DNA from 2 places in the Litchfieldia luteola genome. Region 1 is predicted to be linked to the other one. Evidence: riboswitches for the same ligand, from Rfam matches in the RefSeq annotation. Region 1 holds a riboswitch; the other holds the start of a gene.

Region 1 (14,896 bases):
GCATTTGACGTTTGTAAAGCAGAAAATGTGTTATTTATCGCCGACGAAATCCAAGCTGGACTAGGCCGTTCAGGAAAAATGTTTGCTTGCGAATGGGAAAATGTTGATCCTGATATGTACATTCTAGGTAAAGCCCTAGGTGGAGGGGTTTTCCCAATCTCATGTGTAGCAGCAGATAAAAGTGTTTTAGGTGTATTTAATCCAGGATCACATGGTTCAACTTTCGGTGGAAATCCACTTGCTTGTGCTGTATCTATTGCTGCACTTGATGTTTTAATCGATGAGAAGCTTCATGAACGTTCATTTGAGCTTGGAAATTACATGCAAGAAAAACTAAAAGAAATTAATAATCCGGTTATTAAAGAGGTTCGCGGCCGTGGTCTATTTATTGGAGTAGAACTGACAGAAGCTGCTCGTCCTTATTGTGAGAAGCTTAAAGAAGAAGGATTATTATGTAAAGAAACACACGAGACAGTTATTCGCTTTGCTCCTCCTCTAGTGATTTCAAAAGAGGATTTGGATTGGGCCATTGATAAAGTGAAGAAAGTACTTAGCTAAATTTTTAAAAAGACTAACTCCTGATTTGATGAGGAGTTAGTCTTTTTTATTTTATCTTTTTAGTGTTCAATTTGAATCTAGACCGTTCCTTTCCGCTGCGGGCACTTGCTTTCCGCGGGGAATTATGAAAAAGCCCAACTGCCGGCTTTTTCAAGGGCGAATCCCCATCGGGGAGGAAGTCGAGCCTCTTCGGCGCATGTGCTTGTGGGGTCTCGACCTTTCCTCTACTTCCCGCAGGAGTCAAGTGCCCTCCGCTCCAATCCACTCTTTGCTTTATATAAGGCATATCTTCCTAAATTAAACACCTCCACAAACAATTATTATTGTTCAATGGTATTTTTTAACGTCCCAAGCCCTTCAACACTAATCTCAATCTCATCCCCCTTATTCAAAAAACGTGGAGGTTTAAAACCTTTGCCTACTCCTGCTGGTGTTCCTGTTGCAATGATATCCCCTGGTTCAAGGGTTGTACCTTGGGAAATAACCGATATGATCTTCTCAATTGAAAAGATAAACTGGTCGGTGTTCCCTGATTGTCTTACTTCTCCATTGACCTTTGTTTCAATACGCAAGTTTGCTGGATTTGGAATGATAGACTTGTGGGCAATATACGGTCCCATTGGACAAGAGGTATCAAGACTCTTTCCTAATAGGAACTGCTTGTGTTTATCCTGCAGGTCTCTTGCAGTAATGTCATTAAGAATGGTATAGCCGAATACATAATCAAATGCGTCTTCTTCAGCTATTCGTTTACCTTTTTTTCCGATAATGACTGCAAGCTCTCCCTCATAATCTAACTGTCTGGTGACATGATCATGGTGTAAGATGGTTTCTTCAGTTCCTACAACTGAGGTAGGAGCTTTTGAAAATAACATCACATGTTCTGGAATATCTGCAGCACTACCCATTTCAATCGCATGGTCTGCATAGTTTTTACCTACACAAAATACATTTTTACGAGGCCTTGGTATTGGTGCTTTTAACACAACCTCTGCTAATTCTATAATATAATCACCATCGTTATGTCCACTTGCCCATTCTTCAATTGCACTGACCTTTTCGATGAATAAGTCTCCCAAATCTAAACATTCATTCATTGTCCTTGGCAAAGTTGAATGACTGTTCATAGCTTTTTCAGCTTCGTGTAAATCTAGTACTTTACTTCCATCTTGAATCATAATCCCTATGATTGTTTGCTCTCCTTTTTGCGCTGTAACAAACCTCATCCCTAATCACCTCAAAATAGCTTAATATAATCTGATTATACTCCGATTCAAAACATAAAAAAATAGAGGCATCAGTTTGCCTCTACTTGAATGCATCCATAAACTGGATAACTGCTGGCCCTAATAATACGATGAATATACTAGGGAAGATAAATAGAACGAGTGGAAATAGCATTTTAATTGGAGCCTTCATTGCTTCCTCCTCAGCTCGTTGCTTTCTACGGTCACGGACCTCATTTGATTGAACACGAAGAACCTGAACCATTCCTATACCCAACTTCTCAGCTTGCAAAATACTACTTATTAGCGCTCTTACCTCATCAATAACAAGGCGTTCCCGAATACCTGAAAGTGCTTCTCTTCTTGTTTTACCAAGCCTAATTTCCTCAAGACAGCGATGAAATTCCGAAGGGAGAATACCGTCTTTCTTTGAAACTAGCTTACTTAATGCTGAGTCAAAACCTAGACCGGCTTCTAGACTTACAGTTAATAAATCTAATACATCAGGAAGTTCACGTAATGCTAGTTGATTTCTCTTTTTTATTTTTAGATTAATATAGTATCTCGGCAATCCTATAGCTATCAGTACACCAACAAGCCCAAAAAGAAAAACAACTGCCAGATTGCTATTCAATAACACCCCATAGCTTCCAAACAAAAACGGTAATAAAATGAATAAACTAATTTGTATTAAGCGATATTCAACAGATGTCATACCGAATGGATTACCTGCTTGTAACAGCTTAATTTCTAGCTTTGCTTCCTTTTCACCTGGCATTTTTCGCTTAAAGCTACGTTTGAACTCTTTCCATAGAGGCAACAAAATTCGCTCATAAAATTTACGCTCTTTTTTCTCTTTCGCAGTTTCTAGTACTCCCTGTTCTTGTTGTTCATTTTTTAATATTGATAGCCGCTTTTCTACAAGCTTAGATTTTTCTGCTTTTATCGTTAATAAGCCGTACACAATGAGGCTAATCATTAAAAAGAAAGTTACATACATCATAGGCTACACCTCGATTGTTGTGAGTTTCCGAATAAACATGAAACCAATTGTTCCAGAAATCGCACCTACGGTAATTAATATTAATCCTATTGGACTGGTGAATAAAGTTCCTATATATTCAGGTTCAATAAGATAAATAAAGAGTCCAAGAGCAATAGGTAAAAGACCAATAACAATCCCAGAAAGCCTACCTTGAGCAGTTAATGTTACAACTTGCCTTTGAATCTTCGTTCGATCACGAATGGTTTCAACAATCTTATCTAGTACCGTAGCTAAATTACCACCAACTTGTCTTTGAATAAGAATGGCTTGAATCATTAAATCCAAATCCTCGCTAGGCATTCTTTCTTTTAATTCATTCAATGAATCTTCGATACTACTACCATATTGCATTTCCTTTAGTACATGTTCTATCTCTTCTTTTATTGGCGACTGCGCCTCTTCCGCCACAGCCTTTAAGGCTTGTGGAAAACTAAATCCTGCTCGAAGTGAACCTACTACAGTTGTAAGCATATCTGGTAGCCCTTCATTAAACTTTGTCATTCGTTCTCTTTGTTTTTTCTTCACATACCATTTAGGAAGCATGAATCCGATTAATGCCCCAAGGAATAAAAAGAAGGGATTTTCTGAAGCTAAATAGAGAATTCCGCCCGTTAATGCTGTGCTTATCCATTGAAAAATCACATACTCTTCTGGCCTTAATTGTAGACCTGCACGATTAAGCATGATTTCAAGCTTTGAGTTCTTTTCCTTCGTTAAAACTTGTTTTCGAATTCTTTGCTTTGTGAGCTGCATTTGCACAATAAGATTAAACTTTTTACGGTCAAAGCCTTTTTTCTCACTAACGGCTAAATATCTTTTCATTCTTTTTTCTAAACTTTTATCTCTAATAAAGAGAAACTGGAGAATGGCTGTAAAAAACAGAAATGCACTAAATAGAAAGAGAATTAAGACAAACCATTTCATGCACCCCATTCCTCCTCTTCAATAAATACACTAGTAGGAATGTGAATTCCTGAAGCTTCAAGCCTCTCGTAAAATTTCGGCCGTACACCTGTTGGAACAAGTTTACCTTTTACTTTTCCGTCCGCATCTAGACCTTCTTGCTTGAAGCTGAAGATATCTTGTAGAACAATCACATCTCCTTCAAGTCCCTGTACTTCTGTGATATTAATAATTTTCCTTGAGCCATCCTTGAGTCGTGCTTGCTGAATAATCACATCCACTGCCCCGGCAATCTGCTCACGAATGGCTTTAATAGGAAGTTCGATTCCAGCGAGTAGTACCATTGTTTCTAAACGGGCAATCATATCACGCGGACTATTTGAGTGACCAGTAGCTAGTGAACCATCATGTCCAGTATTCATTGCCTGAAGCATATCTAACGCTTCTCCACCACGTACCTCACCAATAACAATACGATCAGGTCTCATCCTTAAGGAATTTCGAACCAAATCACGGATGGTAATTGCCCCTTTGCCTTCGATATTAGGTGGACGAGATTCAAGTGAGATAACGTGTTCCTGTCCTAACTGAAGCTCGGCTGCATCCTCTATTGTAATGATCCTTTCATCGTATGGAATAAAGTTTGAAAGAACATTCAGAGTCGTTGTTTTTCCAGAACCTGTTCCACCACTTACAAAAACATTTAATTTAGCTTTAACGCAAGCTTCTAGAAACACAGCCATTTCGTGAGTCAATGTTCCAAAGTTAATCATATCTTCAACTTGAAAGGGATCCTTGGAAAACTTTCTTATTGTAATTGTTGGGCCGTTTAGTGCGAGTGGTGGAATGATTGCATTTACACGAGAACCGTCAGGTAAACGTGCATCTACCATCGGGCTGCTCTCATCAATTCTTCTGCCAATTGGTGACACAATTTTCTCAATAATATTCATTACATGCTCTTCATCACGGAATTTAATCGAAGTTAACTCAATTTTCCCTTTCCGTTCACAGTAGACATGATTAGGGCCATTAACCATTACCTCAGTAACATTTTCATCCATTAACAATGGATTGATTGGTCCAAATCCTGCTAAATCATTTATAAGCTCATCGACGACTCGTTTGCGATCAATTTTCCCACGAAAGGATTCGTCTTCTTTAATAATTTCAATGGCCATTGCATCGAGCTTCGGAATAATTTCTTCCACATTATCATCCTTCAATTCTGAAAGGATTTGCTTATGTAGACGATTCTTCAGCTCTTGGTGTTTGTCAACTACCTCTTGGCGAGGACTATTTTTAGGAACTTCCTGTTTTCTACTTTCTCTAAATGATGAAACTAAATCTTTCTTTGGAATGTAATCAGGTTGAGTTGGGGAAGGAGTTTCAAGAGAGACGCTTTCCTGACGCTCTTGCTCCTTTTCTTTTATTCGATTTAATAGGCTCATTCTGCAGTCTCCTCCTTCAGGCGCTTACGGTTTAGGAATTTAGAGATGATTGAAGGTTTTTTTGCTTTTATCATCGAAATCTCCCGACGAGTTGTTAGTTGTTCCGCCATTTTAAAGACTGATTTTGCTAACTCAGTCTTACCTTGATTCATAACAAAGGGAATTCCTATATTTAAGGATTGTGATGCTATCTGAAAATCATTTGGTATATAGACAGGGTCATCTTCTCCTAATATCTCTGGAACATCGCTTGCCTGTATAACACTTTCCATTGTTGCACGATTAACAACAACCCTTACCTTTTCACGCATCCCGAGCACTTCAAGTGTTTCCAGCATCAATTTGGTATTTTTTAATGCAGCCATTTCAAGATTTGTTACAACTAATACTTGATCTGCTTTTTCGATAAATTGGAGTGTCTTTTCCTGCAATCCTACACCTGTATCGACAAGTACATAATCCTGCTGGACAAGTAATAAATCTAGCACTTTACTTAATATCTCTTCTGTTACTATTTCAGCGTATTCTGGACGTTCGGGAGCTGGTAAAACTTTTACCCCAGTCTCATGATTACATAGGTAGCTAGCAAGGCTAAATTCATCCAGACGATCAATTTCTTCAACTACATCTTTAATTGTGAATGTTGATTGAAGGTCCATAGCAAGACTAATATCACCGAATTGGAAGTCACCGTCAACTATACTAATAGATATATTCTTTTTAAATAAAGCAACAGCTAGGTTAACCGTAAGAGTGGTCCTCCCTATTCCACCTTTAGCACTACAAACGGCAATCAATTCTCCGCGTTTCTTTTTTCCTTGCTGTATCATTTGATTGTTTGTCATGAAATTTCACCCCGGTCTAGTCTAATCCCTAGTCTCATGTGTACGTATGTTTTTCTATCTTACTTTTTAACTGGTGGTGGTACGATTTTTGTATGAATGGTTAAATGAATGTTCCCACGTTCTGATGCATTAATTAAAGTTACTGAGTCTTCTGGCTTGAGTTCTAATGTAACGGAACTATACTCCGCATAAACTTCGTCTTCACTAGTGGCGGCTATCATTTTACGTCCAATAGCTAGAACTCTAACCTTAGAAAGAATTTGTTTTGTAACCACTGTATCAACATTATTTACTTTTACAACTTCACTGAAAACAACATCTACAAGATCTTCTGGCTCAATTAAGTTGGATACAGATTGAACAAAGTTTACACCTACTGATACTCCTCGATGTCCATCCGTCACTTTTCTAGAAACGAATAGTGTTTCTTCCTTTTCAGATTTAACTCTGTGAGTAAGAAGGATTTCTCCAGCCTCTATATCCGAAGTAGCGTATAGTCCTTCTACTTCTGATAGCTCAGTTACAGTTTGAGCATGTAGACCATCCTTTGGAACTTGAGCAATAACAAGCATATCCGATGTTATTCTTTGATTTTCCTTTATAAGTCCGTTTGCCTGCACAACTGGTACTGTGTTTTCATTTATCACCGCTTGTGTATCAAATTGATTCATATAGTTAAAGAATAGTACAGTTGTTATGATTCCCATTACTAATGCTAAAAGCATAATTATCTTTGATCTCATGTTTCTTCACCTACTCTGTTAATCTAATGCTGAAAGCACCTTTATTTAAACTATTAGGCTCTTCAAAACCAGTTCCTGCTCTTTTAATAAACATACCCGTTATTGAAGTGTCTTTTGAATCCATTGGATCGGTAATATAAAAATAAGCAAACCCCGTAATCTGAATTTGTTTCATTTGATTTACATAATCTCCATATGGTTTAAAAGTAGGGATAAGTATGATTCTCGAGCAGTCCCGATCATACACACTCTCAGCGGTATGTAAACACCCATCCACACGCTCTTTAATAACAGACCTTGTTTTTCCAGCGATATTCCCCGTTTCCGTATCTAGAATATCTCCCACTTTTATCTCTTGTTGATATCCGTTCCTTAAGTTATCTTCGTAGGTTGCCGCACCTGATCCGCCAAGTGCTAATACTCCAAAATTTCCATATTCAACTCCAGTTGAATCGACTTTGAGTTTATATTGCGTGTTGTAATCTAGCTTAATTGAATCATCTATACCAAGTGGTGCTGCACCAGTTGCTCTTCCCATCACCCTTAGTTCAGCTGCAGCATTACTGTGCACATCTATCGATTCAAATCCAAGCAGTTTTGAAAAGACTAAAGGTACTGTTTGCTTCAGTTCAATTTCAACTCGATCACCCATTGTAATCGTCATCTCTTGAAGATGGCCTTCTTCTCCATGTGCAAGTAGAACCTCATTGACTACATGCCTTACTGCATTTTCAGTATTCGTTAACTCCTGTGCCCCTGATAAAACCGCTGCATTCGCAACTTTTTGTAAATGACTTTTTGTCATATACATTGTTCCACCATCCATTACAAGGCCGCCCATTGTAAGTAAACCCATAAAAGCTAATGAAACGAGTAATAAAACATTGCCTTCTTCTTTTTGTAAAAATTTCTTCAGCCTCTTTTTCATTTTATTCACCCCTTACTCAACTCGTATGGTTGATTCAGTGGATAAAATAAGTGGAGTAGGCAAGAACGATGAAAAAAATGGGGTGACAATTTCAATTGGATAATCAAGGGTTATGCTCATATATTCTCCAGATTTTCTGTATTCTTCTGATGGTGAGATTGTAACTTTTAATAGACTAGAGTCCCCTAAATCAACATAGTCTCTAGCAAACTGTCTGATTTCAGCATCTCCTCTACCTAAGCCCCCCAAACGCACCGTTTCTTGAGTTGCTAAATGAAGATGAGTATAAGAATATAGCAATCTACCAAAATCGAATATCCCAGCAAGTAATAGTAGTAATATAGGTAACAACAAAGCCATTTCAACTAGGGATTGTCCCTTTTCTTCTTTTATCATAAAAGTATCCACCCTTTTGCAAATAAGGATAAGAGTGCTCCTCCAACAATTGCGACACCATAGGGATAAGTTGCTTGAAGTGCATCTTTATCTAAGGTTAATGGAATCCTAACTCCATTTTTTAATCCCACAATTGAATATAAAATTGATTTAAGACGAGTTAATACTCCTTTTCGGAAAAACAATATTCCTAATGCAATAATTCCACCAATTAGAGCCATGTAAATTCCAGTATAAAATACAAAAACTGAACCTTTAATTGCTCCAATTAAGGCTAATAGTTTTACGTCACCAGCTCCCATTCCACCTAACATATATGGAATGATCAGGATCCCGAGTCCTGTTAAAAAACCTAATACAGAAAATATGATTCCTGTTCCTATTGGTGAAAAAGCATGAATTATAAACGTAACACCGAGAGCTGGGAAAATAACTTTATTGTATATTCTTCGTGATTTAAGATCGGTTAATAAACAAATCCCTAACACGACGATTAGTAGGCTATTCATGATCATTAAGGATCCCTCTTTTCTACATAATCCTTTTAAAAAAGGCCTTACGTTAAATTAACGCAAGACCCTTGCTGGAATTCTTCTTATTGTGCACCATTACGATTCTGTACATTTGTTAATACGTCAGTAAACATTGCTTGAATTTGGTTTCTTAATAAAACTAGAGTTCCTACTACCCCAACCGCAATAACTCCTAATACTAACCCGTACTCAGTCATCCCTTGACCTTGCTCTTCTACTACTAATCCTTTTAATTTGTTCATCATTATAAATCTCTCCCTTTTTCTCAATTTTTAATTTGCAGTTTATGTCCTATCATGGTGTTGGTTTTCTTGATTGTACCGGCTGGAAGTTCAACAACTGAACTTGCCTGAGCATGCACCTTTCCGATCTTTCGGGGTGAGAAATGCTCGTCTATCGCAACAATGTCATTTTGTTCCGATATGTAAAGTACATCAATTGAATAGTTCATAAAAAACGAATGGATTGACCGGCAGGGTTTGATGTGGAGCCCAGAACCTGATGCAAGTGAATGAGTAAACATTAATCCGAATAATCTTTTATGAAAGCTGTAAGCTTTTCTCAGATCACTAGCAAGTATTTCATTGTTTGTCAGATTCATAAGCTTCATTTTTTCACCTCTTCTCTCCAACAAAAATAGCCCCTGCCTTTTACCGAAAGGGGGGATAAAGAATTGCAGACTAATAGATAGACTACACCCTGTATCTTTCGGTAGCTGGCTGGCATAGTGCATATTGCACTTTAGCCCCTGTAGCTTTGCGTCACTGATTTTCATCAGGTTTGCCTTTATCGAGATTCAGCAATTTTTTCACTTTTCCGACTGATCTCTTGCTTTTATGATAAATTTCCTAACCCAAAACGACAATCCTACATAAGACTTATTTATTTTCAGAATTTTTAATATTTTATTAGGTAGATGCCCCCATGATTTTTCCAACTAAAATAGGCCGATACTCACTGTTCAATTCTCTCCGTTTAAACACAAAGACCTATAGTCGATTTCATTGTAGGAATTTGTAGTCTTTTGTAATATCACGATATCTTTTGACGAATCGGTTTTCTTTTAGGATTTTGAGGCTATAATATTTATACAATCGCTTGCACTTATTATAAGGTGCTATGGAGAAGTAAGTTAAATCTCAAATTTAAAAGGTATAGTACTACTAGCCTACATTACATAAATTTTTCATGATCGAAGTACTATAAAATTTATTGGGGATAGTCATATGTTAAGCTTAATTATAGAAGCCAAGAGAATAAAAATGATTACTCTAGCACAGAAATATGGATTCACTGCAAAAGAAACCATACAGTGTAGCCAGGAGCTAGATAGACTATTGAATTTATATGGACAAGCTATGGAGTCACAAGATTCATGTGATGAAAACCCTGCCGCTAAATCGATTATTTCATAAAAAAAACATTCGCTTTAAAAGCGAATGTTTTTTTTACTCTCTTATCTTAAGTGGTTGTTTTTTACCGTATGTCAAAGTTCTCCACAGCCACTCTACTGGACCAAATTTATAATAGTTTAGCCAAAGCTTACTAAGGATTATTTGTATACTAAAAATAACAAGTGTTAAGATCAGTCCCACAAACGGACTCACTTTTCCATAAAAGCCCAATCCATAGCTATAAAACAACAATGTACATAATATGGATTGAAATAAGTAGTTTGTGAGTGACAATCTACCAACATAAGATAACGGTGATAAAATAGATTGCCACAGAGTTTTTCTCAATAAGAGGAGAATACTTGTTATGTAAAACATAGCAATCGCAGGGCCACCTATCGTATCCTGTATAAATTCTGTCATCAGGTTTTGATCGAATAGATATGGTAGAAGTTTAAAGGGTAGTCCAATCATCAATGTAATAAACCATACAATTTTAATCGACTTAATATTCTCATCTACTTTCGAAAACCATTTAACTTTTGCAGAGAGGGCTCCAAGTAAAAACATTGGCAACAAAGTCACTAGCATAAATGGAAAATTAAATGGGCCATTTACCATATACCAATCTTGAAACCGTTGAGAGGTAATTTCGGTAAATGTTCCTGTACTATATACCTCAACCGATTGCTCAGTCATTTTTTCATCATATGGAATTGTTAGAGCAGATGGCTCAAATAACAAGGCTAACAAGAGAAGTCCTGTCATTAATATTGTCGGAACAATGATTAATACCAGTGACCATACCAATAATGTGATTGGCTTAACCTTATGAAATAAATAGAAAATAACCCCGATAATTGCATACGTAATTAATATATCACCATGCCAAATTAAAAAGGCATGAATACACCCTATTATCAATAGCACAAATAATCTTCTAAAATAGAGTTTTGGAAAAGAAAATCCTTTTTCCATAACACGTTCTTTAAATATCATAACTCCAAAACCAAACAGAAATGAAAACATTGTGTAAAAACTTGCTTGGGCAGATAGATTGATAAAATCTTTCGTCCAAAGATCCAGTTTATCTGTCCACCAATCCGGCCCAATATAAAGTACAGGTGAATTAAAGGCTGCCATATTGACTAAAAATATCCCCAATATCGCTAATCCCCGAATAATATCAATCGATTTAATTCGTTCTTTTTCTTGAATAGGTGTTAGTTGATTCATCTTTACACTCCTACACTGATAATTTTTACCATTTTTTCATTATAGTTGATTACTAGACATAATTCTAGGTTAAGTTACTCTTCTTACAAAGGATAAGAAAATTCACGTCGTATAGGCCTTCGTCATATACTTAAAGCAAGATTATTATTAAAGGGTGTTTTAGTTATGCCAGCTTTCGTCGGAGCAGTAAAAGTAAATAGTGTTGGGGGAAGCTCAGTGTTTAATATCGGGGACGTATTTACAATTTCACCAAGTAGCAATGCCAAAACATATGCTGGTGCTGGTTCATTCAATACGGGAGATGGATTATATGTTCTTAATAGACAAAGTTCAACCAACACTTATGATAGAGATGTCGTTGATCAGCCTATTGCAGGTAATGCTTAACATTCATCTGCATACTTTACCTTGTAAGGAGGGTCCTTAGTGAATTTCTACATCAATCAGAGTATTTGCATCAATTATTTGCGAGTCGGTTCAGTTGCAAACTCATCAGTATTACAAATTGGTAGTGCAGGAATCATTAAGCCTATGAGTAATTTGTATAATACCGGTGGTTATACACAACCGGCACCTGAAATAGCTACTGACCAAACTGTTGTATCAGAAAACGCTTCAGAATTTGTCCCGGCTGTTCCACTTTCTACAGTTAGTCGATAGGCATTCACCTATTTGCCTTCTATTGAATATATAAATTTATAAATGGGATTATGAATGCTTTGGGAGGGATTCTAATGTATATGTCTTATGATATGAATCAGTACTTGCAGCAACTCCACACATATGTTTTAAAACAGAATGAAAGAATTAACCATTTAGAGACTGTTATCTTACGATTAGAAAATGATATTAAAGAAATTAAGCAAAAACCAAGTACAAACATCGAAAGAATTGAGTATAAGTTTGATCAATTAAAGGTGGAGACACTTGAGGGTACCTTAAATATTGGACTGAATCCATCTGATACTGGAGCCATTGATGATTTCTCCGTTTCACAAGGGAAAATGCAGGTTCCCCCTTATAATCAATTTAACAGAGAATATGTTGAGGGAATCCGTGGAGAAATGGTGATTTATTTGGAGGATGAATGTTTAGATTTAATCGATACGATTGAGAAAAAGCATGGAGCTACATTAGATCAAGCCTACCGTGATTTTATTATTGATGATATTTCTAAACAACTTGATACTAGAATTGAATATCACTTAAATCAGCAACTGTCTAATCCATCCCTTCCACGCAACGAACCAGATATCATTCATACTAATGTTGTTGCGAGTATGAAAGCTGACATAGAAAATGCGATTAATGCTTTCATAATTAATCTTCCAGACAATATGAAGGGAGCAAACTAAAGATGAATTTTACAGTCGTTAACCGAGACTTATCGGTTGGGAATATTCACGTTGTAGGTGTTTCGACTTCATCTATCTTTTTAATCGGCGATACGAAAACGATATCTTTGTCTTCAGCTTTTGATACTCCTGCAGAGTCTCTAATTATTGGACCATTTGTTCCACTGACCCCTTCAGTATAAGGAGCTTTAATATGTTAAGAAGATCGTCAAACGTTAAAAATATATATGTTAACTCAGTAGGTCTTGGCTCTGTTGTGCAAATTGGAGACTCTACTAATCTCCGTCCTCTGTCTAGAGCCCTTGCTGTCCAAAGAGAAAAACAGGTCTTTTTTGGAGTAGAAGGAAATTTTGATGAATATCCAGTCTTCACAAAGCCTCTAGTGCAACCTCATTTTTATGAGAGGGTAAACATGGTTGAGCACAACTTGAAACCTACAATAAATGTTAATAACATAAAAGTTTCTGCCATCTCAGCATCAGGTATTTTTCATGTCGGATCTACCGAACATATCTCTTCAGAGTCACGGGTTAAGCATATCCGTCAAATACTTAGTGATGAAGAAGAATAGGAATAGAAAGTATATATATCTTAATTTCATTAAAAGGGAGTTTTTTAATATGCCATCTATTGTTGGCCCTATTCAAATTAACAGTATAGAAGGAATTGTTAATTTAGGGGATTCTTTTTATATTTCACCAAAAGGGTCTTCTAAAAGCTCATTAGGTTCTGGTGGAGCAAATACGGGTGATTTTCATATCGTAAATAATATTTTAAGTGCAACGAATGCAATTGACCCAGATGTCAATGATTCTAATATTACCGCCAATGCTTAATATAAAAAAGAAACTATCCTGACCAAAGGATAGTTTCTTTTCATTTTTACCACCAAAATCCAGGGTAACCATAGCCGAATCCATACGGATACGGTGGATAGAACGGAGTCGGTCCATAAAAGTATGGGTTTAGTAATGTACTTCCAAGTAGGCCACCTAATACTCCACCTACCAGTGGTCCCTCAAATCCGCCACCATAGCCCCAATAAGGTCTTCTTGGTCTAATGTATGGTCTTCTTAAAGCTCTCGTGTCCATTGCATGAATAGGAAATTGTTGATTCATCTGTTTACCTCCACATGTACCTAATTAGTTGTTCAATAAAGGATATTCAACTAGTAGGTAAATGTCGTGGGCTTTTAACTAGATTTGCCAATAAATCTTACACCCTATAATTTTAGTAAGTGTCCACCGTCAAAATAATACAAATAGCGGTGGGTTAACGGCTTCTTCCAAATATATTCGATTGCTTTTGTGTACAATTCGATTTGAGTTCGGTATCTTTCTTCTAAGATAGGCTTGGCCTCTTCAAAGCCACCTTTATACCTGCCAGTGATTGCATCTGTTTTATAATCGATTAGTGTTAGGCGATTTTCATCCTCGAATATACAATCAATAACACCTTGAACCAATATATTTTCTTCTTCTGCTTGCTCCCATTTTGCATAGGCCTCATTCGCTGGCAAGGCCAAGCTAAATGGGATTTCTCTTTTGCAATAAGGGGCTTTAGTTAGTCTCTTTCCAATTTCAGTATGGAAAAATCCTACTATATTCGCAATATCAATTCCTTCAGCTTGTTCACTTGTTAGGAGCTCAGTATTTACCATCTTTGCAATTTGTTCACGTAAGCTCGCTTCATTCATATCCTTTGCAAAGTCAATATGCTGCATAACCATATGCATTGCTGTCCCTTTTTCTGCCGGTGTTAATGACTTCTCCTGCATAAAACGTGGGCGATCAGCAAGTTTTGGTTTCATCTTCCGAATAAATTCCGTGGAACTACTCTCATCAATACTATCATGCTGCCTTTTGATCTCAGTGACAGTTTGTTTGGATCGATGTGAAGCCGCCAATTGATTTGGGTAGACCCATTCTAATTGACTTATTATTTTATCTTTAAATGGACTTTCTACGGCAACAGGACTACCACTTTTTAACGCCTCAAGTAACTCTGCATCATTTTCTTTATCGTCAATAAATACTTCTTGAAGACTACCCGAATGAATCAGTTCCACTAACCATTTAGCAGAGTCATTTTTTATTTCTTCCGGCACACGCTGAATTGTTGCCCCTTCTCCCCGTAGAAGTTCACAATCCTTATGTCGTATTAAAGCAGGACCTATCCAGTCCATATACGATTTGGCAAGAGCTCTTCTATGGTCGGAGAGTAACCAATTCTTATTCTCCAATTCATCCTGCCACTTTTCAGTCTGCTTTTGGAACTCTTTT
Region 2 (14,896 bases), on a different contig from region 1:
TATCTAGAAATTAACTCAGATGTCTCAATCGCAACCGTACCAACAAGTACTGGTTGTCCTTTAGCATGGCGCTCTGCAATATCTTCACACACTGATTTAAACTTGCCATCGATTGATTTAAAAATTAAATCAGGACGGTCATCACGAGCGATTGGTCGATTCGTCGGTATTGAGACAACATACATATTGTAAATATTACGGAACTCTTCTTCCTCAGTTTTTGCTGTACCCGTCATACCGGATAACTTTTCATACATACGGAAGTAGTTTTGGAACGTTATCGTAGCAAGTGTCATGCTCTCGTTTTGAATTTCCAAGCCTTCTTTTGCTTCAATTGCTTGGTGTAATCCATCACTATAACGACGGCCTTTCATTAAACGACCTGTAAATTGGTCAACGATCACAACCGCACCTTCATCAACAACATAGTCTACATCTCGGTGCATACTTGAATTCGCTCTTAGCGCCTGATTAATGTGGTGAATTAAAGCTACATGGCTGATATCAAATAAATTCTCGATACCGAATGCCTTCTCAGCTTTTTCAATTCCTTTATCCGTTAATTGAACACCTTTTGATTTTTCATCATACGTATAGTCTTCTTCTTTGGTCAGCGTACGAACGAATCCGTTAGCTTGAATATAAAGAGAAGTCGATTTTTGAGCTGAACCTGAAATGATTAACGGTGTACGTGCTTCATCGATTAATACGGAGTCAACCTCATCAATTACTGCATAATGAAGTGGACGTTGAACCATTTGTTCCTTGTAAAGGACCATGTTATCACGTAGGTAATCGAAGCCAAACTCATTATTTGTTCCATATGTAATATCAGCGCGGTACGCTTCAATTTTTTCCTCACGAGAAAGAGCATTTAAGTTCAACCCAACTGTTAAACCTAAGAAATTATATAGCTCGCCCATTTCTCTAGCATCACGGCTTGCTAAGTATTCGTTGACCGTGATTACGTGAACACCTTTGCCAGTTAGCGCATTTAAATAAACAGGCATTGTCGAAGTTAATGTTTTACCTTCCCCTGTTTTCATCTCAGCGATATTACCTTCATGAAGGGCAGCTCCCCCCATTAACTGAACATGGTATGGATGTAAGCCTAGTACACGCTTAGCAGCTTCACGAACAACCGCAAATGCTTCTATTAATAGACTATCTAGTGCTTCTCCCTTTTCATAGCGACCTTTAAATTCAGCTGTTTTTAAAGGGAAATCAGTATCTGAGAGCTTCTCCATCTCTGGACGTAACTCTTCAATTTTAGCAGCTAGCGCATCAAGCTTCTTCAAGCTACGTTTATTCGGATCGAACACTTTATTTAAAATTCCAAGCATCAAAAACGCTCCTCTGTTTTCATTTAGATGGTTTTTATATGTAAAAAATAACCTGTCTACGTTCTATATCTTGATAGAACGTAAATATTGGTGGTTATAGCTTGTAAAATAAATCAACTTTAATTTTAACATTAATAGGGAATCGGAACAACATTTAACGGGAAAAGGAAGTAGAAAGGGTGTAGCCATATGACTACACCCTTAGATATTAATTCGGCTCAATAATTCCGTATTTGCCATCACGGCGTTTGTAAACAACATTTGTGTTGTTAGTAGATGCGTTTGTGAAGACGAAGAAGTTATGGCCTAACATGTTCATTTGTAGGATGGCTTCTTCATTGTCCATTGGTTTTAGGTTGAAACGCTTTGTTCTCACTAACTCAAAGTCTTCGTCATCCAGATCTTGAACAGCCACGTTAGTTGTTGTGCCATTTGTTGCTTCAAAGAATGCACGAGTGCCGCCTTGATCACGAAGCTTGCGATTTACTTTTGTTTTATGTTTACGAATTTGACGCTCTAGTTTATCAACTACGAGGTCAATCGCTGCATACATATCAACATGAGATTCCTCTGCACGTAGTACTAATCCCGTCATTGGAATCGTTACCTCTATTTTAGATTGCTTATCATTGTAGACTTTTAGGCTTACATTTACATTGGCATCCGGAGTACCGTCAAAATAGCGTTCTAATTTACCTAGTTTTTTCTCAACATACTCTCGTAATGCTGGAGTTACCTCAATGTTTTCACCGCGAACGTTGTAATTCATACATGAACTCCTCCTTTGAAATCGACCAGAGTGACTAGTCATTAGGGATTACTAGCACCAACCTTGAAGTGCCTAGCCTTTCGACATAACCTGAGTTAACAAGTTATTTCTTGTGGCTATATTACTACAATTCTACATTACCCTTTCCTATTCCTGCTTAAACCTAAAAATATTTTGTGAATGTTTTGTGAATTCAAATAATTTTAAGTATAAGAGTATATGACTTGAATTCACCGGTTATGACAGGTGCTAGGAATGTATCTGTTTCTCATTGGATAAGCTAAGGGGTTTAGTAGAACTGTACTACTCTCCCTACCTTTATTTTACCCTATATTAATGGTGGTAAAACATGGTGGGTGTGACAGAATTGTTAATAAATAGAAGGCTATAAGATGTCGAATTTAAATTGATTTAAAAATTCAGAAAAATATTGTCGAATATAGTAGAAATTTGTTAAAATTAGAATAGATTGGTTTGAACGTAAAAATAACCGCAAGATACAGATACTACGTAGATAAGGAGACTCCTCATGAAAACAAAAAGTATGCAGGTTTCGTTTGAACTAGTTGGCGAAACACTCTCAGATGACATCTATTCTGACCATGGGATCCTATTGTTAAAAAAAGGAACAGTCTTAAACGAGACCCACATTTTACAACTTAAAAACTATCAAAACCGAGCATTCATAAATGTTGAGGAAGATAACAGTTCTGAGCCGAGCCCATTACAAAGTTTTCAGGAATTATATAGTGAAAACCTAAAGAAGATGAAAGCAATCTTTAATGATCATCACCCAGATCTGTTGCCACCCATGCAACAGATTTTTGAAGATTTCGTGCCTTTATTTGAAAAATCAATAGAGAACACAAAGTTTATCAATCAAATAAACGAAAGCATGAGCTTTGATGAATATACCTACCGGCACTGCTTAAATGTAGGAATAACAGCAGCCATTATCGGTAAACTATTAGGTCTTCGAAAAAAAGAATTAACCAAACTAGGCCAAATGGGATTATTACATGATATCGGTAAAATGACCGTTCCCCCAGACTTATTAAATAAGCCTGATAAACTATCAAAGGCTGAATGGGCACAAGTATCTCAACACACCACTAAGGGATTTGAAATGCTTAAAAAAGCAACAAATGTTGACCTTAATGTGATTGTCGCTGCTTTACTACATCATGAACGATTAGATGGATCTGGTTACCCGAACGGATTGAAGCAAAAGGATATTCCATTCCTTGTACAAATCGTCTCAGTTGCAGATACCTTTGATGCGATATGTTCTGAAAGGAGTTACCAGCCGAAGAAGAGTGTATTTGCAGCCATTAATGAACTGATGAAGGAAGCGAATAGCAATAAGCTAAACCCTGCGATTGTCGTTCCGTTTGTAAGGTATTTGATGAGGCAATACATTCGTGAAGAAGTAAAATTAAGTAATGGAGAAATTGCTGAAATTGTGTTTATTCATGAAAATGAGCCACATCAACCACTGGTGAGGATCAGTGAGGAGTATATGGACTTGCGAAAGGCTAGTAAGTTGGAGATTGTGGACCATGGCAACAAAGTAGAAGTTATTGGAGCTCCCTAACGCCTGAGGGAGCTTTTATTTATTCTCGGGATTGAAAGGAAAATTAAAAAATGACACCCTCATGTAATTGAAAGTGTCATTTGTATAGCTATTTTACCTTTACAACTGCTTTACCAACAATATCATGGTCCCCTAGAGAAGCTCTAAATTCCAAAGTAACTTCCCCCGATACTAAGTCAAAATCCTCACGTTTAAACTTAAACTGTCCTAACTCAGCCTGTTCTTGCAAACCTTCAGTACCCGATTTAGCAGAAACACCATTTAAGGTTACACTGTTTAAATCTATATCTTTCATAGTAAGAACATCTGGCAGATAAACTTTTACGGTAAAAAGTCCATTATTATCTTTTAATATACCTGGAGTTACTTCGATACTCACTGGGATTTGGACAATAACCTTTTTCTCATAAGTTGATTTCCATCCAGCGTGATCTTCAGCTTCAATTTTAACCAAATATTCACCTGGTTGGTCAAATTTAAAACTTCCACCATTCTCTATCACCTGACCGTTAACCGTCAGTTCTGCAGAAGAGATACCAGATACTTTATCATCAGCATGATAAGTAAGAACAACCTCTGCACCTAATGAATAAACATCTTGTAAGTCTATAGAAAGTTCAGGTTGTGTTTTATCAATTTTAACCTCTTGGGTTTGTATTTTTTCTATATTCCCCACATTATCAACTGAATAGAAATATACGTTATTGATCCCCTCTTCAGTTAGTGTAAAGACTGAACCTTCTCTAAAAGCCCCTTTATTAATTGAGTAATATGTATTTGCTACACCGCTTTCATTATCTGTTGCAAACAACTCTATGACTGTATCCTGCGTTAGCCAATTTTCATTTGCAGTACTTCTAGTAACTGGAGCTTCAGTATCTTTGTTGGATACATTTGTTACAATTTTTGAAGGACCAGATTCTCCTAAACTACTACTATAAGAGTGAACAGTATAGCTATACTCCCCTGCAGGCATATTCGAAAATAAAGCTGCTATACCTGTAGTTGTTCTTACTAAAACAGCTTGTCCATCAATAATTTGATAGATTTTATAGCCTGTAGCGTATAGAACTGGAGACCAACGTAGCACAATGTCGTTCTCATTTTCAATACTTAACGTAACGTTACTAGGCGGCTGGAGAGTGTTCATCGTTTCTGCAACTGTTTTGCTAGCAGGCATTAAAGATGCTTGAGATACTATGACGAGCATTACTACAAAAGTCCACATTCGAAAAGCTTGTTTATTCATTACATAGTCCCACCTTTAATTTAATTTTTCCAAATAAAAAAACCTTATCAAGGTTCATAGACTAGGACTATGACTCCTTGTGGCAACCGGCTGCCATCTACGTATATCATTATCGTAGGTCAGGCCCATGGCTTTGCGTCTCAAAGTTTCCCGTGATTTGCCTTTTTTCACTCAGAATATTCTAAAAACTATAAGATTATCATATGTCGAAATGTGGTTGTAGGGAATAGTGCATACAGACCAAATCGTATTGGGGCTATTGAACTAAAAATACGTTATTTCTGTTACACTTACTAGAAAATAAAAAGGCTCCCTATGTCGGGAGCCATTAATTATTGACTAGTATATTTAGATAAGGATTTCTGAATGGAAAGTTTCCAGGCCTGATACGCAGGAAAGATAGATTGAGTAATCAATTGTTGTTTTAGTGTGTGATTATCATAAGCGCCTTCGAGCTTCTCAACCTCTTTAATCACTCCGCTGAATTGATCTAAGTGTTGAAGTATCATCAATTCCCCTGAGAAAAGCGCCACCAGATTTTCATTCGTACTCGCAATTTGAGAAAAAGCAGAGAAAATATCAGCAAGTACTTGATCTCCTTGAGTACGTTCATAGTTTTCAAAGCCTTCTACTACATACTCAAATGCTTCTTCTACAGTATCCAGTAAAGCGATATAACGTTCCAACATATCATATTGAAAAACACTAAGTTGTATCATACATTCACCTATTTTCGTTTATCAAAAAACATCCCGTCTGAGGAAACAGACTCATAAGGATTCGTGTACTTATTCGTTGATGTTTTTGTCTTTTTTAGTTGGTTGAGATCTAGTTGGATTTCTTGTTTAAGTTGGGCTAGTTTTTCATCGATAACTTTGTTTAGTTTAACTACCTCTGCCCCTAGTTGCTTTTCTCCATCTGTATAAGGAGGATTTACCTTCTCTATGATGTTTTGTCTAGTTTTTAGTAATTCTTCAATGTTAGGTATCAATGAATCCCGTTCTTCACTAGTAAACGGCTTTTGCAAAAGGTCATAAAGTTCCTTTGTTACTAGATAGAGAGCCTTCACTGCACTCACTAGGCTTGGCCACCTTGTGAATGTTGCTGTTGACGGTTGAGTTGAACTACTTGTTTCCAAGTGTCTCGGAACTCAGTAACATAGCCTTCTACTTCTGATAGAATCTCTAAATCATTCTTTATATTAACTTCCATTAATTGACGGTTAATATAGTCGTACATGGACATTAAGTTTTTAGATACTTCTAATTCCATATTCAATGTAACCATTAACTCACGAATGATGTTCTGTGCCTTTTGAAGGTTTGTATTTTTAAGCTCGATATTTTTCTCTTCAATGCCTTTTCTTGCTAACTTCATAAATTTCAAACAGCCATTGTAAAGCATTAATGTAAGCTCACCAGGTGACGCTGTTGTCACCGAGTTTGTTTGATAGGATGCATATGGATTAGTTGTAGCCATGGTTGAATCACTCCTTTTCTTACATTCCTAGGCTAAATTGCTGCATTAAATACATGGATTGCTGATTTGATTTCTGAATTGCTTTCTCCATTGCCGAAAACTGCTTCCAGTAACGATCTTCAACTTGGACAAGCCTGTCTTCGAATCTATTGATTTGTCTATCTACATTGATTAAGTTTCTTCCAATTCCGAATTGCTGATTAGTACGGAGGTTGTTCCCAGCTCTATTTTCAATTTTTTTTATTGTAGAATCAATTGTTTCTTGTAATCTTCTAGCAATACCTTTAGTTTCATTTGTATTTCCATTTAAGCCAAATAACTGCCATACTGCCTCTGGATTTTCTCTTAGTTTATTACGTAATTCGGTTTCATTTACAGACAACTTTCCAGCATCGCGGTAATTAGAGCTAGAAGAAATCCCTAAATCACTCAACTGTTTATACCCATCAATTGCTCCAGAATGCGGTGTATAAATATTGACTCTCATTTGGTTTAAACCACTTGATATAATAGTGTCACTACGAAGTAATCCACTTTTTGCACGTTCTTCCCAGAGTTCAACTTGCTTTTCAGTCATCGCTTCTTTTTCTTCTTCAGTTAAAGGCTGATAACTTCTAAATTTTTCTTCAGAGATTTTACCATTTAGGTTTTCAATAACCTCATTGTATTTTTTTACAAACTGCATAATGCTATCGAATGCTTTATCAGTGTTAGAAGATATTGTAATTGTTTCTTCAGTGTTAGTTGCTTCTGAAAAATTGAAAGTGATATTGTTGATAGTATATTGATTTGTTGGTGGCTCAACTGTTAATACTCCATTATAAGTGAACTTAGCATTTGTACCACCCGTTTCTGTTGATACCCATGTCCCTGTAGAATTATCTCCAGCTTTCATTTGTAACGTATTAGCTAAAAACGACGCTGTTGTACCATTGTAACCAATCTCTGCCCCTAAAAATTCAGTTGTTTGATTAAAGTTCCCGGTCTTAGTACGTTCCATAACTACTTTATCTGCAGTAGCATCATAGAAGGCTCTTACACCCAATGATGAATCATTAATTTGTTTTAATACATCATTTAAAGAAACTTGTGTGGGATCAAAAACAAATGGAGCTGGTTGGTTTTTTGTTCCATTCTCATTATAACTTACTAATGAAAACTCAATCATACCATCTGCATTCAAATCGAAACCACTATTAAACTTTCCTTCTTGAGTGGATAGTTTTGCATTAGGATCAACTTTTGCAGCCGGGTTATTCGATATTGATGATTGACTTACACGAACCGCAGCCGTTGCTAAACGCTCTACTTTAACGTTATAAGTACCTTCTGAAGCTGATGCATTTGCTGTTGCAGATACGCTTGTAGAAGAGCTAGTTGTTGTTTTTGAAAAATAAGTTCCTTGAAGTCTCATATCAAATGACATATTTCTCAATTCAGTTAATAACTTATTTACGTTTCGGTATTCATCACGTTGCCACTCTAATGTTTGCTTTTTTCTAGTAAGTTTTTCAAGCGGCATTCGTTCTGCTTTCATTAAATCCCTTATTAGGGTGTCAGTATCCATACCACTTGCTAATCCACCAATTCTCACCTAGATGCACCACCTTTAAATCTTTTTGTCTACCATTAATCCAACAAATTCCGTCATTGCTGCATATACATCTAATAATTTCTTAGATGGAATCTCTCGAACTACTTCTTGCGTTTTATTATCAACTATAGAAACATAGTATTCCTGTAGCTTCTCATGGAGCTGAAACTTTAAAGATGTTTGTGTAGGCTGCAAGAAATCATTCATACTATCTATGATATCCTGTACACTTTCTTTAGATATTTTTTGTTTATCATCTGTTTCCTTTTTTGATATTTCTTTTACTGCTTCAAGATCAATAACCTCTATTGGTTTAGTTTGATATCTAACCAAATCTATGTTGTTGTTCACTGTTGAGTTAGAAGAGATACGCTCAATGGACATAGTATTATCCTCCTAGACTAACTTCCTTTAATAGTTATATCGGAAATATATAAAATTTCTTAAGCTTGAGGTAAATTTATTTGTATGAATTTCATACATAATTAATTTTTATAATTGAACAACAAAAAAGATGGTTCCATAGAATTAACCATCTTTTTGAAGACTTAACGTATAATTTTGAGAACAACTTGAGGTGCCTTTAGGCAAAATTATTAATGCACTTATGTTATAAATAATTCAATTGCCTACATCCCTTCACCCTTAAGCGTTAAATAGAAAAAAGAGGGAGGGGAAAAGCCCCTGTGCCTCTTTTAATAATTATTAACGTAATAACTGAAGTACACCTTGTGGTTGTTGGTTAGCTTGAGCTAACATTGCTTGAGCTGCTTGAGAAAGGATTCCATTTTTAGTAGATTCCATCATCTCTTTAGCCATGTCTACGTCACGTACACGAGACTCAGCAGCAGTTAAGTTTTCAGAAGATGTGCTTAAGTTGTTGATTGTGTGCTCTAAACGGTTTTGTACAGAACCTAAGCTAGAACGTTGTGCAGATACTTTTTGGATAGCACCGTCGATAACTTTGATAGCTGTGCTTGCTTGACCTGCAGAACCAACTTTAATGTCTTTAACACCAAGAGCTGAAGTACCCATGTCTTTAATCGCTAAGTTAATAGTCTGTCCAGTGTTAGCACCGATTTGGAATGTCGCAGAACCATCAGAGTTTGTATCTGTAGCTTGAGTTGTCTCACCAAAGCTAGAAAGTGCACTTGAAGCTCCACTTCTTACATTTCCATCAGCATCTTTAACAGTAACTGTTAACCCATGGATTGCACCTGTATGACCTGTACCAGTTGCAGTAACAGAGATATTCCCATCAGCAACAGCTGCCGCTCCAAAATCTCCTGCTGAAACGATATCAGCAATAGTGTCATCACCAGCTAATGTTACTGTTTTTGTTTCTCCGTTTTTAACATAAGATACAGTGACAGTGTCAGTAGCTTGAATCCCTAAGCTATTTCCGTCTTTATCTCCTAATGTAGTAAGGACTGCTGTATCGGCTGCAATAGCTGTTCCACCAGCTGCACCAGCAATTTTAAGTGATGAGTTAGTATTAACATTAGCTCCTGCAGTTGTTGATCTATCCATAGAACCATCTAAAAGATTTTTCGTATTGAACTGTGTAGTCTCAGCAATACGGTCAATCTCTTTACCTAATTGGTCCATTTCGTCTTGGATGTTTTTGCGGTCTTCAGCTGTGTTTGTGTCGTTTGCTGCTTGAGTAGCTAACTCACGTTGACGTTGAAGAATTGAATGTGTTTCGTTTAAAGCTCCCTCAGCAGTTTGAATCATTGAGATTCCATCTTGTGAGTTACGAGTAGCTTGATCTAAACCACGGATTTGTCCACGCATTTTTTCAGAGATTGCTAGACCTGCAGCATCATCTCCTGCTTTGTTGATACGAAGACCTGAAGATAACTTCTCCATTGACTTAGCTTGTGCATTAGTTGCACTATTTAACTTGTTGTAAGTGTTTAATGCTGAAATGTTGGCATTAATTCTCATTTTAATTTTCCTCCTTGAATTTTTGCTAGTTCCACATCCTTGTGGTAGCAATTATAGTTGTTTTTAGATAGTAGAAGAAAAAGCGGCCGTCTTTTCTTACTACTAACCTTACAATACTAATATCGACATATTTCCACATTGTTTAATAGTTTTTATAAATTTCTATTAAAAAAAAAAAAAACACTCTTTATTTTGAGTGTTTTAATTGTGTATTTAGCTTCTTTAGCAAATCTAATGATCCTGAAGTAGCTGTGTTATTTTCTTCTTGAATAGCAAGATATACTTCTTTACGATGAATATCAATATGTCTTGGTGCTTTTATGCCAAGTTTTATTTGCTCACCATCAATCGATAGAATTGTTAATTCTATCTCATCACCAATCCTAATCGACTCATTAAGCTTTCTCGTTAGCACTAGCATTTATTTTACCTCCTGACCTATTGAGGGTTTAGGATTAAATAATAAATGCCTTGTTTTGAAGCTTGGGTCATTAAGGACGACTTGCTTCCCAAGCTGATCTTTCATATTAATAATAATAGGAGCCTGCAAATTTGCTGTTGATTCTTCAAAGGATTCTTTTACAGTTAGTATAACTAACACAGCTACATCTTGTTCAGAACGGATATTTAAATTATTTACTACTGCATCAGGTATTTCAAAATCATAATCTTTAAAAAATGTAAACGGGTTTGTTGTTACAAATGCTAGTTGTGATGTCTCTACCGATTGCAAAATGTGTAAGGGACTGTCTTCTTCAGCAAGTGGAACAATAACAAATCTTTTTTCTTCTAAAAACCCTGGTATTCCACCCTCAAATTGTATAATCTCACTCTCATTTATTTCAATTTCCCCATGATACTTTGATTGTATTTTCATTTTATCACTACCTTATTACACTTAGATTTTCTGTTCATAGTTTATCCCAATGAACCTTAAGTTATCAAAATCGATCACAAGCGAATTCTGTTGTTCTAAGTAAATATTTGTTTTTCCCGGGGTATAGCCTGTTTTGGCTTTATTAATTCCTGGCTCAATAATAGGTTTATTAACAGTAACATCTATGTTTACTTCACTAGGTAAATAATTTATCTTAACGCTCCCATGTGATGGAACCCACCCAATATTAAAATCATATATAGGGTTCTTACTATTCACTTCTGCTTGTTCTGCTATCGGATGGCCACCGTTTTCAACTTTCATTATTTGGTCACCCTCCTGAGCTCTTCTAGCAATTCCATCTAGCAAAGCTTGGTATCCTTCATTAGAAAATTCTTCGATTCGTCGAGCAATACTTTTTAAATCCACGTCGGCTCTTGCCTGTGTTTGGTCGATTGTTAATTTTCCAGGAAGTGTTCTTATTTTCAAATCAGCTTTAAGTTGTTTGATTGATAGATCAGCTGGTGTTTGTTGAATATCCTGTACCGGCTTTGAGGTTCTCATTCCAATTTTAGCATATTTGCTTTCTAATCGAATCTGCGGTAGTTGCAATTAAATCACTCCCTAGTAAAAAAGCTATCTTTAAGATAGCTTAACGTAAAAAGTCTAATAAAGATGGCTGGATAATTCGTGCGCCAACACCTAAGGCCGCGCGGTGTACAGATTCCTGAATTTTTAAATCTGTTATTACCTTCTCAATATCTGCATCTTCATTATCTGAAAGTATTCTTGAAGCAATAATAGTTTGTACATCAATACGAGATTCAACTAATTCTAACCGATTGTAACGTGCACCAAGCTCTGAGCGTTCTGCTGATAAACTTTCCTGATGTCCACTTAGTTGATTTAGAAGGTCATCCATATTAGAAATATCATTCGTTTCTAATCCTTCTTTAATTTGTTGTAAAGTGTTGAATAGATCTTGAGAAAACACGTTACTAGGGTTAATATTCGCTTTTAATTTTACTCCTTTTGATACTTCAACCTCAAAGGGTTGAGTATTTTGAGTAACTATTAAAGTGTTATCTCCTGACACGGGTGCTTCATTTATGTTTATTCCATTAAAGATATATTTTCCTGCAACCTGCGTATTTGCAACAGTTTTCACGTCCTGCATTAGCTGTTCAATCTCTCTAGCAATTGCCTGGCGGTCTTCAGGGCTGTTAGTACCATTTTTCCCTTGAAGAGTGAGTTCATTCACACGATGAAGCACCGAATTTGCATGGTCTAAACTCGAGTCTGAATTTTCCATCCAAGCATACACTTCCGATAGGTTACGTTTGTATTGCTCAATCTCAGTTAGATTGGTTCGATAGTGCATCCCTTTCATCGCAACAACTGGGTCATCAGATGGTCGGTTAATTTTTTTTCCAGTTGCAAGTTGGTCTTGGTAGACACCCATGCGTTCATAACTTTTACTAAGATGACGAAGTGAGTTATTGGCTAACATATTTTGAGTAATTCGCATTATTTATCTACCTACCTTCCTACAACACCCATACCGTTAATAATTTTATCAAGCATTTCATCAGTAACCGTAATCATACGAGCAGAGGCGTTATATGCATGCTGGAATTTAATCATATTTGTCATCTCTTCATCTAGTGAAACACCACTTACCGATTGGCGGCGGTTTTCTACTGATTCACGTAAAACTACGCTATTGTTCGTAATACGTCTTGCTTCCTGAGAAAGTACGGCCATTTCGCCTATCATACCTTCATAGTAGTTTTGTAAATTGGTAGAGTTACCACCTAACGTTAAGTTTTTGTTTTTAACCTCCGCTAGAGCGATTGCATTGCTTCCATCACCTAGGAATGCCTTGTTACCCGTTTGAGGAGCAGAGGCCGCTGCAATATTATCTAGTGAATTCTTAATATCTGTGCTTAAAATAAGTGCTGATGCTGCCCCTTTTTTATTGGTATCAGTTGGTGATGCAACGTTAGAATCATATGCAAAGAAATTACTTCCTGTATGTGTTTGCGGATCCGAATTAATGCTAGTGATATTCCAGCCATCACTATGAACTCTATTAAACTCTTTCGAAAATTCAAAGGCCATTTCGTCAAGATCACGTAGCATATCAGGATATAAGCCTTTTTCCTGGCCATTATCCATATAACCATATGAATGGATTAGACTAGTTAAGCTTCCAGCTTTACTATCTAACGGAACGGTTGTTCCTCCGACAGTAACACTGTCAACCAGGCCATTGCTATTATAATTTACCTGTAACTCATTAATATCTGCAGCTGCAGGATCTACTAGAGTAGCAATTGAATTACCAGCAGCATCTACTATATCAACTTTAAATTTACCTTCAGCAATATTTAAGGAATTTCCACCGCTTGCCTCTGGAGTAACCTTAATATTAACAAGCTTTGATAAACTATCTAGCAATCTATCACGTTCATCGTACAAATCATTAGGTAAGTAACCATGCGGTTCAATATCACCTATTTGTTTGTTAATGGTGTGTATTTGCCTTGCAATGGAGTTTACCTCCGTTCCAACAGCAGTTATCTCATTCTTTAAATCTTTTTGAATACCAGTTAACGAACTTGATAGATAATTAAAAGTTTCAGCTACTGCAATCCCACGTTGGCGAACAACTGAACGTGCTCCAGCATTTGACGGGTTGACCGCTAAGTCTTGAAGCGACTGCCAAAAACGGTCTAGTGTTACTGATAATCCAGCCTCAGATGGCTCATTCATGATTTCTTCCATTTTCTGAAGAGCGTTCGAACGTGACTCGTAGTAACCCACTTTATTATTTTCATTACGATATTGAACGTCTAAAAAGCTTTCACGAATACGTTGTACAGTGCCTGCTTCTACCCCTGTTCCCATTTGACCTGGAATTTGTGGTCGATTCATTGCAGCTGTAGGGTAAGGGGAAGTCTGCACGAAATTAACACGTTGGCGTGTATATCCAGGTGTGTTCGCATTTGCAATGTTATGTCCAGTTGTGTGTAATGCTCCTTGCTGTGTAAACATACCTCGGCGGGCAGTTTCTAAACCATGAAAGGTTGAACGCATTTCTTTTTCCTCCTACCTTACGCTTTTGAATCGAACATCGAGCGGTTACTGTGTTCGTCTTTTTGTTTTTTTTCGGGGTGACCATAGTTTGTTGTTGTTATTTCCGGCCTCAACATATCTAGTGTCACATTCACAAACTGTAGTGACTGATGTGTTAGTTGCTGGTTTAAAGCATTTACTTGCTTAAGTTCATCAAGGATATATACTAGTTTTTGCTGGATATCAATTAACCTTTGTTTGAAAGGTTCTTTTGAGATTTCAATCACTTTTGTTAGTGTATACTCTTCGTCTCTGAGTCTATAATTTTCTAAAAGATGTTGAACTTGCATTATCCGCTCATTTTCGATTTGTTTTATAGCAAGTACGTATTTCTGTTCTTCTTTCATTTGTTGGTTGAGGGCATCAATGTCGCCATTTTTTAGTATGTCTGATTTTTGTTTGGCAATCGTTAATAAGTGCTCATGCAAAACAGCTAGCTTTTGTAATGTTTTTACTAATTGTTCAGTCGACATTCTTCCCCCTCCTCAATGAACATAATGAAATCAGTAATTAGTAATTACTGATTTCTTATTTTGTATAAAAATCATATACGCTTTTTGCGATGGCATTTGCATCAATTTTGTAGTTTCCACTTTGTACTTGTTTAGTTAATGCATCTACTCTCTCTTGTCTAGCTACCGTTACAGGTGAAGTTTCTTGCAGTTGTTTAGCTTCTGAAGAGATCTCTACTTTATCTGCTTTAGAAGCCTTACTTTCAACAGCCGCCATTTTGTTCATTTGTTTTTTATATGGATTAATTCCCGTTGGACCAAGATTGTTAATTTTCATGACGTTTTCCTCACTTTCATAACCGCATCAATTCTTTCTACTCTTAGTATCGGCTATGAATTAAAAAAGTTTACATTTCACGCTAAAAATTAGCTGAAGTATGTTGTTTTATTACGA

The links. Region 1 has a riboswitch for cyclic di-GMP ahead of J2Z26_RS02070 (DUF192 domain-containing protein). Riboswitches for the same ligand answer to the same signal wherever they lie in the genome.
Region 2: it holds a riboswitch for cyclic di-GMP, as region 1 does, so the genes downstream of both, J2Z26_RS15960 (fibronectin type III domain-containing protein) here and J2Z26_RS02070 (DUF192 domain-containing protein) in region 1, are expected to answer to the same signal.

The regions. Positions count from the first base shown of each region.
Region 1 is NZ_JAGGKM010000001.1:396,445-411,340, reverse strand. It holds gene J2Z26_RS02125 (ornithine--oxo-acid transaminase) at 1-558, shown strand, start outside; gene J2Z26_RS02120 (fumarylacetoacetate hydrolase family protein) at 879-1,784, opposite strand; gene J2Z26_RS02115 (type II secretion system F family protein) at 1,867-2,787, opposite strand; gene J2Z26_RS02110 (type II secretion system F family protein) at 2,791-3,753, opposite strand; gene J2Z26_RS02105 (TadA family conjugal transfer-associated ATPase) at 3,750-5,183, opposite strand; gene J2Z26_RS02100 (CpaE/TadZ family protein) at 5,180-6,028, opposite strand; gene cpaB (Flp pilus assembly protein CpaB) at 6,088-6,771, opposite strand; gene J2Z26_RS02090 (pilus assembly protein TadG-related protein) at 6,782-7,699, opposite strand; gene J2Z26_RS02085 (TadE/TadG family type IV pilus assembly protein) at 7,712-8,095, opposite strand; gene J2Z26_RS02080 (A24 family peptidase) at 8,092-8,610, opposite strand; gene J2Z26_RS02075 (Flp family type IVb pilin) at 8,691-8,873, opposite strand; gene J2Z26_RS02070 (DUF192 domain-containing protein) at 8,894-9,238, opposite strand; cyclic di-GMP riboswitch class I at 9,336-9,423, opposite strand; gene J2Z26_RS02065 (aspartyl-phosphate phosphatase Spo0E family protein) at 9,855-10,043, shown strand; gene J2Z26_RS02060 (DUF418 domain-containing protein) at 10,077-11,258, opposite strand; gene J2Z26_RS02055 (spore germination protein) at 11,424-11,645, shown strand; gene J2Z26_RS02050 (spore germination protein GerPB) at 11,685-11,918, shown strand; gene gerPC (spore germination protein GerPC) at 11,993-12,613, shown strand; gene J2Z26_RS02040 (spore gernimation protein GerPD) at 12,616-12,795, shown strand; gene J2Z26_RS02035 (spore germination protein GerPE) at 12,807-13,184, shown strand; gene J2Z26_RS02030 (spore germination protein) at 13,234-13,449, shown strand; gene J2Z26_RS02025 (hypothetical protein) at 13,496-13,732, opposite strand; gene addA (helicase-exonuclease AddAB subunit AddA) at 13,837-14,896, opposite strand, start outside.
Region 2 is NZ_JAGGKM010000005.1:294,141-309,036, reverse strand. It holds gene secA (preprotein translocase subunit SecA) at 1-1,343, opposite strand, end outside; gene hpf (ribosome hibernation-promoting factor, HPF/YfiA family) at 1,552-2,112, opposite strand; gene J2Z26_RS15965 (HD-GYP domain-containing protein) at 2,642-3,706, shown strand; gene J2Z26_RS15960 (fibronectin type III domain-containing protein) at 3,795-4,955, opposite strand; cyclic di-GMP riboswitch class I at 5,034-5,127, opposite strand; gene J2Z26_RS15955 (DUF8042 domain-containing protein) at 5,288-5,674, opposite strand; gene fliT (flagellar protein FliT) at 5,683-6,033, opposite strand; gene fliS (flagellar export chaperone FliS) at 6,033-6,434, opposite strand; gene J2Z26_RS15940 (flagellar hook-associated protein 2) at 6,454-8,028, opposite strand; gene flaG (flagellar protein FlaG) at 8,044-8,412, opposite strand; gene J2Z26_RS15930 (flagellin N-terminal helical domain-containing protein) at 8,734-9,975, opposite strand; gene csrA (carbon storage regulator CsrA) at 10,163-10,396, opposite strand; gene fliW (flagellar assembly protein FliW) at 10,397-10,852, opposite strand; gene J2Z26_RS15915 (DUF6470 family protein) at 10,874-11,464, opposite strand; gene flgL (flagellar hook-associated protein FlgL) at 11,505-12,380, opposite strand; gene flgK (flagellar hook-associated protein FlgK) at 12,392-13,951, opposite strand; gene J2Z26_RS15900 (flagellar protein FlgN) at 13,969-14,463, opposite strand; gene flgM (flagellar biosynthesis anti-sigma factor FlgM) at 14,519-14,779, opposite strand; gene J2Z26_RS15890 (TIGR03826 family flagellar region protein) at 14,869-14,896, opposite strand, start outside.